Regions from separate parts of the Staphylococcus simulans genome, predicted to be linked through region 2. Evidence: predicted binding sites of a transcription regulator. Region 2 holds the regulator's gene; each other region holds the start of a gene.
The links. Region 2 encodes Rex, which represses fermentation and respiration genes when NADH is low (regulators of the CRP and FNR family bind a similar motif). Its sites were predicted from a motif close to TTGTGAAATATTTCACAA; they were not measured.
Positions count from the first base shown of each region.

Region 1: the regulator Rex is predicted to act here: its motif matches at 2,174-2,191, upstream of MUA87_RS05815 (citrate synthase).
Region 3: the regulator Rex is predicted to act here: its motif matches at 1,798-1,815, upstream of adhE (bifunctional acetaldehyde-CoA/alcohol dehydrogenase).

Region 1 covers NZ_CP095100.1:1,252,289-1,256,322, forward strand. The annotation lists gene pyk (pyruvate kinase) at 1-228, shown strand, start outside; gene MUA87_RS05810 (amino acid permease) at 538-1,899, opposite strand; gene MUA87_RS05815 (citrate synthase) at 2,261-3,379, shown strand; gene icd (NADP-dependent isocitrate dehydrogenase) at 3,442-4,034, shown strand, end outside.
Region 2 covers NZ_CP095100.1:1,014,475-1,018,508, forward strand. The annotation lists gene MUA87_RS04515 (ABC-F family ATP-binding cassette domain-containing protein) at 1-1,465, opposite strand, end outside; gene MUA87_RS04520 (redox-sensing transcriptional repressor Rex) at 2,030-2,671, shown strand; gene MUA87_RS04525 (sulfurtransferase TusA family protein) at 2,722-2,946, opposite strand; gene MUA87_RS04530 (YeeE/YedE family protein) at 3,002-4,034, opposite strand, start outside.
Region 3 covers NZ_CP095100.1:395,859-399,892, forward strand. The annotation lists gene MUA87_RS01490 (type 1 glutamine amidotransferase domain-containing protein) at 1-482, opposite strand, end outside; gene MUA87_RS01495 (NAD-dependent epimerase/dehydratase family protein) at 533-1,450, opposite strand; gene adhE (bifunctional acetaldehyde-CoA/alcohol dehydrogenase) at 1,854-4,034, shown strand, end outside.

The sequences.
Region 1 (4,034 bases), 240 kb from region 2:
GTTACTCATTCTACAGATGAAACATTCGTACCTTATGTAGAACAAGCTGCTGGTTTAGTTGCTGAAGAAGCTGGTATCACATCACCAAGTGCGATCATCGGTTTAGAACAAGGTATCCCAACAATCGTTGGTGCTAAAAACGCAACTAAATTAATCGCTGATGATGTTACAATCACAGTTGATGCAAACACTGGCCGTGTATATGACGGTTATGCAAACGTACTTTAATCATCTCTAAAGTATCAATATTAAACTTTAAATAGACAAGCTGTCTGTTCCTCAGGAGCAGACAGTTTTTTATTTTGATTTGGGAAGTGAATGTATCACCTTATAATTCATGTAGCATTTAAAAGCAGTCTATGCATTGTTTTAAGCATGATATAACACCGGATATGATATTTATAATAAAGAGAGTGTTGTTAATCTATGGGGCTCATATAGGGGATAGAAGAGGATAGGATAGGTTTTAGACAAAGCAAAATGCGCTTACTCTAAAAGTGAGTAAACGCATTTTGTTAGGGTGCGTATTTTTAATTTTTATGATTGATGTTTCTTAAGTTGTTGTGTGTATCTCCAGTACATTAATCCTAAAAGGATAAACCAGATTGGAGATAAAAATACTGCAGTTCTTGTTACCGGGTTGACGAATAGCAATGCGAATACAAAGATGAAGAAAAATAAAATCATGTATCCTGAGAAACGTCCACCTGGCAATTTATAAATTGAATTTTTGTGTGCTTTTGGATTACGTTTATGATAGTTAATATAAGCAACGATAATCAATGCCCAAACTACTAAGAATAAAACTGTTGATACTGTTGTTACATATGTGAATACTAATGTTGCATCTGGGAAAATATAGTTCAATAATGCTGCGATAAGTAATAATGCACATGAAACAAAGATCGCAATGTGCGGCACACCATTTTTATTTGTTTTGTTGAAAACAGGTGGTGCTTGTTCTTGTCTTGATAAACCGAATAACATACGGCTGTTTGAGAAAATACCACTGTTACAAGATGATGCAGCAGCTGTCAGTACAACAAAGTTGATGATACCTGCTGCGAAAGGTATTCCGACTAACGCGAACAATCTTACGAATGGACTGTCAGAAGGATCTACTTTATACCAAGGAATGATTGACATAATTACTGCAAGTGATCCTACATAGAATAGTAAGATACGTACAGGTACACTGTTAATTGCTTTAGGAATAATCTTTTCAGGGTCTTTTGTTTCACCAGCTGTTACACCAATCAACTCAATCCCTACGAATGAGAAGAGTGCCATTTGGAAAGACATGAAGAAACCTGATACACCTTTAGGGAAAATACCATGGTCATAAAGGTGTGTGATACTCGCATGACCGAATTTAGTTTCATAAGCAACGAATATCATACCTAATCCGACAACGATTAACACGATGATTGTCGTAACTTTGATAATTGCGAACCAGAATTCTAATTCTCCAAAAAGTTTTGCGCTTAATAAGTTGAATGCCATTAAAACAAGTACACAGACTAAAGCGCTGACCCAGTTAGGAATTTCAGGCCACCAGAAACTGACATACTTCGCTACGGCTGTAACTTCTGCCATCCCTGTGATAATCCAACATAACCAATATGTCCAACCTGTCACAAACCCAGCAAAGGGTCCGATATATTCATTTGTCACATCTGCGAATGATTTAAATTTTGTGTTTGTAATTAAGATTTCCCCTAAACCCCTCATAAACATAAACAACATTAAACCAATAATGATGTACGTTAATAAAATCGAAGGTCCCGTCATCGCAATCGTTTGTCCTGCCCCTAAGAACAATCCAGTACCGATCGCACCGCCAATTGCGATTAACTGTATGTGCCGATTGCTTAATTCTCTTTGTAAATTGTTTGACATAAATTAATTCAACTCCCTTTTTGCACCTTAATAATATTATGCACATATCCATAGAATATGACAAATGGTTTTTAAAAATATTGAGAATTTTCATGCAATTATCAATGAATTTAAGTTATGATGAATGATAATAAATTAAAAATAATCGGTTAATTTGCATGGGTTTTCGTTACTTAAAACTATAAAAATGTAATATAATACCAATAAAGGCAATGAGATATGGTCTGAACAGGTTGTTTTAGCTGTTTGAGCAATGTAACCGCTTTATACAAAGTTTCGAAATTGTTCACAAAACCGTTAATATTGGATATAATACTAAATGAAAGCCATTTCAATTTGTTATAGAAAAGGGGAAATTAATATGGCAGAATTGCATAAAGGTTTAGAAGGGGTAATTGCAGCTGAAACAAAGGTAAGCTCAATTATCGATAGCCAATTGACATATGCTGGTTATGACATCGATGATTTAGCAGAAAACGCATTATTTGAAGAAGTTGTATTCTTACTATGGAATTACAGACTTCCGACGAAAGACGAATTGAACAAGTTGCAAGAAAAATTATATGAGTATGCAAAACTAGACCAAAAAGTTTATGAGCATTTCGAAGATTATGCAACAGACGACGTTCATCCAATGACAGCATTAAGAACTTCAGTTTCTTATATTGCACACTTTGATGAAAATGCAGAGTCAGAAACGGATGAAGAAAAATTAGAACGTGCAATTAGAATCCAAGCAAAAATGGCATCACTTGTGACGTCATTTGAACGTGTAAGACAAGGAAAAGAGCCAGTTTATCCTAAACAAGGCTTATGCTATGCAGCTAACTTCTTATATATGTTACGTGGTGAAGAGCCAACAGACATTGAAGTTGAAGCATTTAACAAAGCATTGGTATTGCATGCTGACCATGAATTGAATGCATCAGCATTTACAGCACGTTGTGCAGTATCATCTTTATCAGATATGTATTCAGGTATTGTTGCAGCTGTAGGTTCATTAAAAGGGCCTTTACACGGTGGAGCAAACGAACGTGTTATGAACATGTTATCTGAAATTCATTCAGTGGATGAAGTTGAACCATATATTGATAATAAATTGAAAAACAAAGAGAAAATCATGGGCTTTGGACACCGTGTTTATAAAGACGGAGATCCACGTGCGAAATATTTAAAAACAATGAGTAAAAAAATTACGGATGAGACAGGTCGAAAACATTTATATGATATCTCAGTAGCGATTGAAGACTTAATGAAAGAACGTACAGGCATTATTGCTAACGTTGACTTCTATAGTGCGACTGTTTATCACAGCATGGATATTCCACATGATTTATTTACTCCAATTTTCGCAGTCAGTCGTTCTGCAGGTTGGTTAGCACATATTTTCGAACAATATAGAGATAATCGTATTATGAGACCACGTGCTCAATATATCGGTGAAACAAATCGTAAGTATTTACCAATTGAAGAGCGCTAATTTTTAACAGCGACATTCTTGAATCATTAATCACAAAATTTATATTAACGGAGGAATTTAGAATGGCACCAGAAAAAATTGTTAAACAAGAAGACGGTTTATTAGTACCGAATAATCCTATTATTCCATTTATCATCGGTGATGGTATTGGACCAGATATCTGGAGAGCAGCAAGCCGTGTATTAGATGCAGCGGTTGAAAAAGCTTATAATGGCGAGAAAAAAATCGAATGGAAAGAAATCTTAGCTGGTCAAAAAGCATATGATGAAACTGGCGAATGGTTACCACAAGAAACTTTAGATACGATTGAAGAGTATTTAATCGCAATCAAAGGACCTTTAACTACACCAATCGGTGGCGGTATTCGTTCATTAAACGTAGCATTACGTCAAACATTAGACTTATATGCTTGCTTACGTCCAGTACGTTGGTTCAAAGGTGTTCCATCTCCTGTTAAGCGTCCAGAAGACACTGACATGGTTATCTTCCGTGAAAATACTGAAGACATCTATGCAGGTATCGAATTTAAAGAAGGTACGCCAGAAGCTAAGAAATTAATCGATTTCTTACAAGATGAAATGGGTGCTAAAAACATTCGTTTCCCTGAAACTTCTGGTATCGGTGTAAAACCTGTATCTAAAGAAGGTACTGAACG
Region 2 (4,034 bases):
GTGCTTGTTCTAACATTTCTTTAGAATCGATATCTAAGTGGTTGGTAGGCTCGTCAAGAATTAAGACATTATTACGTTCTAACATCAATAATGCCAATTGTAAGCGGGCTTTTTCACCACCTGATAAATCATTGATGATTTTTTTAACATCATCTTGAACAAATAAGAAACGACCTAATACTGCACGTACATCTTTTTCTGGCATGGTAGGGTATTGGTCCCATACATAGTCTAAAATGGTTTTATTAGATTTGAATTCTGCTTGTTTTTGATCGTAGTAACCGACACGTAAATTTGCGCCATGAATAATTTCGCCGCCTAATTTAGGAATACGGTCGGCTACAGTTTTAATGAATGTTGATTTTCCGATACCGTTCGGTCCAATGACTGCTAAATGATTTCCTTTAGTGATTTCCATTGTGATAGGTGCAATCACAGGCTCTGCATAACCGATTTCTAAGTTTCTAATATGGTATACGTCATTACCTGTATTACGATCAAAATCGAATTGGATATTAGCGCTGCGAGCATCTAACATCGGTTTATCGATACGTTCAATTTTTTCTAAAACTTTTCGACGACTTTTAGCCATTCCGCTTGTTGATGCACGTGTGATATTTTTTTCGACAAATGTTTCTAGTCGTTTAATTTCAGCTTGTTGACGTTCGTATTCTTGCATGCGTTTTTGATAATATTGATCACGTTGTGTGATGAATTTACTATAGTTGCCGACATAGTGTTGAACTGCACCGAGTGCGACATCGTAGATTTGGTTGACCGTTTTATCTAAGAAGAAGCGGTCGTGACTGATAATAACGATAGCACCTTTAAAGTAATTCAAATAATCTTCGAGCCATTGTGTTGTTTCCATATCTAAATGGTTGGTCGGCTCATCAAGTAATAATAAATCAGGTTCACTCAATAACATTTGTGCGAGTGACAAACGTGTTTTTTGACCACCGCTGAAATCATTTACTGAACGATTGAAATCTTCTTCGTTAAAATCTAATCCGTGTAAGACCGTTTTAATCTTGCTTTCAAATTGATACCCCTCTAAGCGTTCAAATTGGTTAGACAAAGCTTCATATCTTGCCATATGGTCTTTGAAAGTCTCAGATTCATATTCATCAGCATGATTGGCTAACCAATTAGTTTCCGCCTGCATCTCTTGTTCCATTTGTTTAAGATACGCAAAAGGTTTAGACATCTCTTCCCATACGGTATGGTCAGTATCTAAGGTCATTTGTTGTGTTAAATAACCGACTTTTAAATTTTTGATTTTCGAGACATTGCCGCTATCATAACCATCCACACCAGCAATGATTTTCATTAATGTTGATTTGCCAGCGCCATTTCTGCCGACAATGCCTATTTTTTCATGACTCTTTACTTCAAAGTGGACATCACTAAAGATTTCTTCCCCGTCGAAGGATTTTGAGACATTGTTTAGTTGTAGTAATATCATTCAAATTTATACGAGATTTGTCTATAAATATCTCGTAGTCCTCCTTCCTAAAAAGCGTCGCTTAGTTACTATTATAAGCGCAATTGACATGAATTCCTAACATATCACGCGAAATTAAAAGATTGAATATTTTATCAGAAATTTGTGTCAATACACATTTAATACAGACCATTAATTATGATTTGTTTTAAAAAAATGTGTTCAAAACAAAATTCTAATCGTATAATAGTTAGTACATTGCTGTAATTTACAAATGCAATTATGGATGTTTTAGTGTAATAAAGAGCGTATTCACTAAAATGTTGATAATACAGTCATTCCAATTTCTGAAATCATACGGTATACTTAAATAATAAAAAATGATTCCAGAAACAAGCTGAGTATTGTTGTACAGCATTATTAACTATGATAATACTATAATCTGCTAATAGTCGATAAAATGACTACTTTTCACAACTCCATGGCTAAATTAACATAACTTCATACGATTAAAAGTATAGTTTTATTATGGTTGAACTGAATAAAGTTTGGGATAGTAGTTAGAAAGATTTGGAGGAAAATAAATTGGCTAATCAAAACAATAAAATTCCTCGCGCGACTTTGAAACGATTACCCTTATATTACCGATTCGTGAATACCCTTCAAGAAAAAGGGATAGATAGAGTGAATTCTAAAACAATCAGTGAAGCATTGGATATTGATTCAGCTACCATCAGAAGAGATTTTTCATATTTTGGTGAGCTGGGTAAAAAAGGTTATGGTTACAATGTGGAGAGTTTATTAGAATTCTTTAAAGGCGAAATCAGCGAAAGTGATGTAATTCGTATTGGTTTAGTCGGCGTAGGGAACTTAGGGAAAGCATTGCTTTCATATAACTTCTCAATCCACGATGATATGGTGATTACAGAAGCGTTTGATATTGACGCGGATGTAGTCGGTACGCAAATTGGAAAAGTTGTAGTTAAAGACATGGATGCCATTCATGATATTTTGAAAAAAGGCAATTTAGATGTAGTGATTATCACAACACCTGGAAGAGCAGCACAAGAAGTTGCTGATCAACTTGTCGCTAGTAACGTAAAAGGTATTTTAAACTTTACACCTTCACGTATCGATGTACCTGATAATGTATCAGTACATCATATTGATTTAGGGGTAGAATTACAGTCTTTACTCTTCTTTATGAATAATATGAATCGTAAATAAAGAAAAGGAGTTTGCTTGAATTTTCATTCAATGCAAACTCCTTTTTTAGTTTAGGCTTTTTGAACTGTAATTGTCCAAGAAGCGTCTCCTAATTGTTCGTAATTTGTTACAGGGTAAGATTTTTCAGCTGCCCAGTTTGGGATAGCTTCTGTCGCTTGTGTGCAGTCAAAGTCAATTTTCAATTCGTCTCCGACTTCTAATTCTTCCATTTTCTTCTGTGCTTCGATAAGAGGGAAAGGACAAACCATTCCGACTGTTCCTAGTTCGTATACCATAGTTTCATTCTCCTTTGTTTAAAACTTTTTATTCGTTATGGCTATTTTAACTTAATTATGATTGTGTTGCAGGTCTTGAAGCAGTTGTTTTAGCAGGTGCTTTACGTAATGCTTTCATTGGTTTAATAAAGATAAAGTAACTCATTAACCAAGTACCTAAAATCATTGATGCAAGAGCAATCCAGCCTTGCCAAGATAATGCTGCTGTTGCAACTAAGCCGTTACCAATTGAGCAACCGCCGGCAACTGAAGCGCCGAATCCCATTAATGCACCGCCGATAACACTATTTCTTAAAGTCTTTTTATCTGGTAATCTCCAAGCAAATTCACGTGAACCTTTAGCTGCAATATAAGATCCAATGAAAATACCTAAGACTAAGAATACACCCCAGTCTAAGAATGATGTTTTACCTGTGATGATAAATTGTACTAAATTTGAAGAAGGTGTAGTGATACCTAAACCACCTTCACGGCCTGCTGAATAACTCATTGGCCAAGCAAGTAACGCAATTAATCCAACAATAATTGCTGCTACGAATGGGTGGAATTTCTTTTCAAAGAAGAAGTGACGTACACCTGTGAATTTTTGTTTTAATTTAGGGACTGCAATTTTCGGTTTAGGTTTACGTACTGTTTTAACCACAAAGAACACTGTAATTGCTGTAATGACAATTACCCAAACCCAAGCAGGAATACCTGTACTTGTTGACATATCTGCATTAACATTAGTTTTTGAATTAAGACCTTCCATCACTGGTTTTAACAATCCTGCTTTAGTAATAGCTGAGAATACTGCATAAGCAACTAAAGCTAACCAGCTGCCGATAAGACCTTCACCAGCACGGTAGTAAGTACCAGTGGCACAACCGCCAGCTAATACAATTCCAACACCGAAAACAAATGATCCAACAATTGTTCCGATAATTGGGAATGTTCCGTTATCTAAAGGTTTGCCAATTATCGCTGTGAAAGCTAATAAACCAATTGCTTGAACAGAAATTGCAATGAGTAAAGCGTAAAACATTTTATTATTTTTTTGAACATACATATCTCTAAATCCGCCGGCTAAACAAAATCGTGTCCGCTGC
Region 3 (4,034 bases), 620 kb from region 2:
GAAAAGCCTGTCATTTGTTTTTGGTCAATGAAGTATCTGCCATTATTGTCTTTAACGTTTAATAACGCTGCGATACCATGACATACAGCTGCCACAATACCGTTGTGACCATAAACTTCATTAATCGCATTTTGAATGTATTTATTATTAGGGAAATCAAACATTACCCCATGGCCGCCAGTGAAGTAGATAACATCGTATTTTGATGGATCTGCTTCTTTAATCGATTTAGAGTATTTTAATTGTGTCATAAATTTTTCATCATCATAATAACGTTTTGTCACTTTATCTAAAAAGACAGGGTTCAAGCTAACTGGGTCTATTGGCGTTTCGCCGCCTTCAACACTGAAAATGTCGATTTCGTAGTTGCCGTCGTTAAAATAATCATAAAAGTGAACAAGTTCACCTAACCAAAGTCCTGTTGGTTTTGAAAATTCACCGAAATGATCTGTACTTGTGTTGACTATCATAATTTTTTTCATACTTTAACCTTCTTTCTATGGAAAAGCCCACTTCTTCTTAAATACCCTGTTTAAGCATTAAATACTGTTTTAATTCCTTCATCGTAAGAAGTGATGTGGAATTCTGGGAAACGTTGCTTAAATTTATCTGAATTGAAAATATTATTGTATTTATATCTTGGTAGTAATTCCATCAGTTCTTTGACTTGATCATTGAATAAGCTGCCAATTTTAAAGCCCCACATTGGTAAGACATGGTAGCCGATTTTTTGATTGAGTACTGCTTCTGTTTTTTTGATGAGCTTCTCATAAGTCAGACTGCCGGCTACTGGTAAATGCCATGTTTGGCCATAAGCGTCTGGTGTATTGCCAAGTAACGCTAGCGCACGACTTGCATCTGGTGTCCAAATTAAAGTACGCAACACTGAAGCACTGACAGGAATAATCGCTTTTTTGCCAGCTTTAATACGATTGAATACTAAAGTATTGGTAATACTTTGTGTTTTATCAGGACCATAGAATTCAGGTGCACGACCAATTACCACTTGTAAATTTTGTTCATTCATCGCTTTGAGGACCATTTCAGCCATCTGTGCACGGACCACTGATTTGCGTCCTACAGGTACAAATGGGCTAGATTCTGTTTGTACATTTGCGTTTTTTTCATACATGTATGTGTTATCGAAGAAAGCCAGTTTAGCATTGGTTTCAAGGCAAGCTTTAATAACATTTTTCATCATGACAGGGAAGCGTTGTTCCCACATTTCAGAATTGGCAGGCAAGCCAACTGCGAAATAAACAACATCACTGCCTTCAATCGCATGGTATGCTTCTGCGTAGTTCATTAAATCTGCGGCAACGAGTTCATCACTATCATGAATTTTTTTAGGTTTTCTGCCGACTAAACGAATGTCTTTTGTGTAATTTTTATAAAGTTCTCTTGCAATTTCGTGGCCGATTTGGCCATTACTTCCTAGAACAGTTTGCATGCTTTATCACTCCAAATTTGTGTGTTTATTTTACTTTTTCCTTATGTTCAAGTTCGTAAACATAGTTGGTAAAAAATTAAGCAGTGACTTCTAAAATATCAACTGCTCCTTAAATGATCATCTAAGTAAAATTTATTTTACCTTGCTCAATGTGAAATAGGAATTGATATGCTCACAACAACTTAATTTTTTTCAGAACAATTAACAAGGGTAATGTAAGCGCTTAACTAATTGCGGTTCTAAGTCTTATATGAATTTGTTTAATTATGATGTTCACACAATCGTAACGAAATAAAATAAAAATATGTGTTTTTCATTTACTCCAAGTAAAAAATAGGATATTCTGTTTGTGAAATAATTCACAAAGTAATTCAGAAGCATTCATGTCGAGGAGGAAATAGAAATGACTACATCTACTCAAAATGAGAAACAACCAACAGAAGTACAACCTGAAATTAATCCCACGCAACAAATGATTGATGCACTTGCAGAAAATGGACAACATGCATTACGTGAATTAGCAAAGCTTGATCAAACACAAATTGATCACATTGTTCATGCGATGGCAATGGCAGCTGTAGACAAACATATGGAACTTGCGAAAGCTGCCTATGAAGAAACAGGCCGTGGTATTTATGAAGATAAAGCTATCAAGAATCTATATGCATCAGAATATATCTGGCAATCTATCAAATACAATAAAACGATTGGTGTCATTGATGAAGATGAACAACGCGGTTTGACGTATGTAGCTTCACCTGTCGGTGTAGTATGTGGTGTAACACCGACAACGAACCCGACTTCTACAACAATTTTTAAAGCAATTATCGCAATTAAAACAGGTAACCCGATTATCTTCGCTTTCCATCCAAGTGCACAACAATCTTCTGCACTTGTGGCGAAAGTCATTTATGAAGCAGCACTCAAAGCAGGAGCACCAGAACATATTATTCAATGGATTGAACATCCATCATTAGAAGCAACTAAATTATTAATGAACCATGACAAAGTGGCATTAGTACTTGCGACAGGTGGTGCAGGTATGGTGAAATCTGCGTATTCAACAGGTAAGCCAGCATTAGGTGTAGGACCAGGTAACGTACCGGCATATATCGAAAAGTCTGCGAAAATCAAACGTGCAGTCAATGATGTCATTGTATCTAAGACTTTTGATAACGGCATGATTTGTGCTTCTGAACAAGGTGTCATTGTAGATAAAGAAATCTATGATGAAGTGAAAAAAGAATTTGAAGCACATCAATGTTATGTAGTGAAGAAAAAAGAATTATCTAAATTAGAAAGTATCGTGATGCGTGAAGATCGTTGTGCAGTCAATGCAGATATCGTAGGTAAACCAGCCACTGAAATTGCGGCATCAGTCGGAATCAAAGTGCCTGAAGGTACGAAAATGTTAATTGCGGAACTTGAAGGTGTAGGACCAGATTATCCGTTATCTCGTGAAAAATTATCTCCAGTACTCGCAATGGTGAAAGCAGAAAACCGTGAACATGGCTTAGAATTATGTGAAGGTATGCTTAATTTAGGCGGCTTAGGTCATACTGCAGTCGTGCATACAGAAGATGAAGCTTTACAAAGAGAATTCGGTATTCGCATGAATGCTTGTCGTGTGTTAGTCAACTCTCCATCAGCTGAAGGTGGTATCGGTAATATCTATAATGAAATGATTCCATCATTGACATTAGGTTGCGGCTCTTATGGACATAACTCAGTTTCTCATAACGTTTCAGCTGTCGATTTAATCAATATAAAAACAATCGCTAAAAGGAGAAATAATATGCAATGGTTCAAACTTCCACCTAAAATTTTCTTTGAGAAAAACTCACTTATGTATTTAACGCAAATGAAAGAAGTTGAACGTGTTGTAATCGTGACAGACGAAGGCATGGTAAACCTTGGTTATGCGAAACGTGTACAAGAAGTACTAGCACGACGTAATGATGCACCTGATGTGCGTATCTTTAGCGATGTTGAACCCAACCCATCAACTAACACTGTCTATAAAGGTTTAGAGTTAATGGTTGAATTCCAACCGGATACAATTATCGCAATCGGCGGCGGATCTGTTATGGATGCGGCGAAAGGTATGTGGGCATTCTTCGAACACCCAGATTTATCATTCTTCGGTGCGAAACAAAAATTCTTAGACATTCGTAAACGTGCTTATAAAATTATGCCAGCACAACGTGCGAAAATGGTTTGTATTCCAACCACTTCAGGTACAGGTTCAGAAGTTACACCATTTGCGGTTATCACAGATAGTGATACACATGTCAAATATCCATTAGCAGATTATGCCTTGACGCCAGATGTAGCTATCGTAGATTCACAATTTGTATTAAGTGTGCCGAGAGGGGTCACTGCTGATACAGGTATGGATGTGTTAACACACGCAATTGAATCTTATGTATCCGTAATGGCGAGTGATTATACACGTGGCTTAAGCTTACAAGCGATTAAAATTGTTTTCGATGATTTAAAAGCTTCAGCGAATGATGGAGATCCAGATGCAAGAGAACGTATGCATAACGCTTCAACACTTGCAGGTATGGCGTTTGCTAATGCA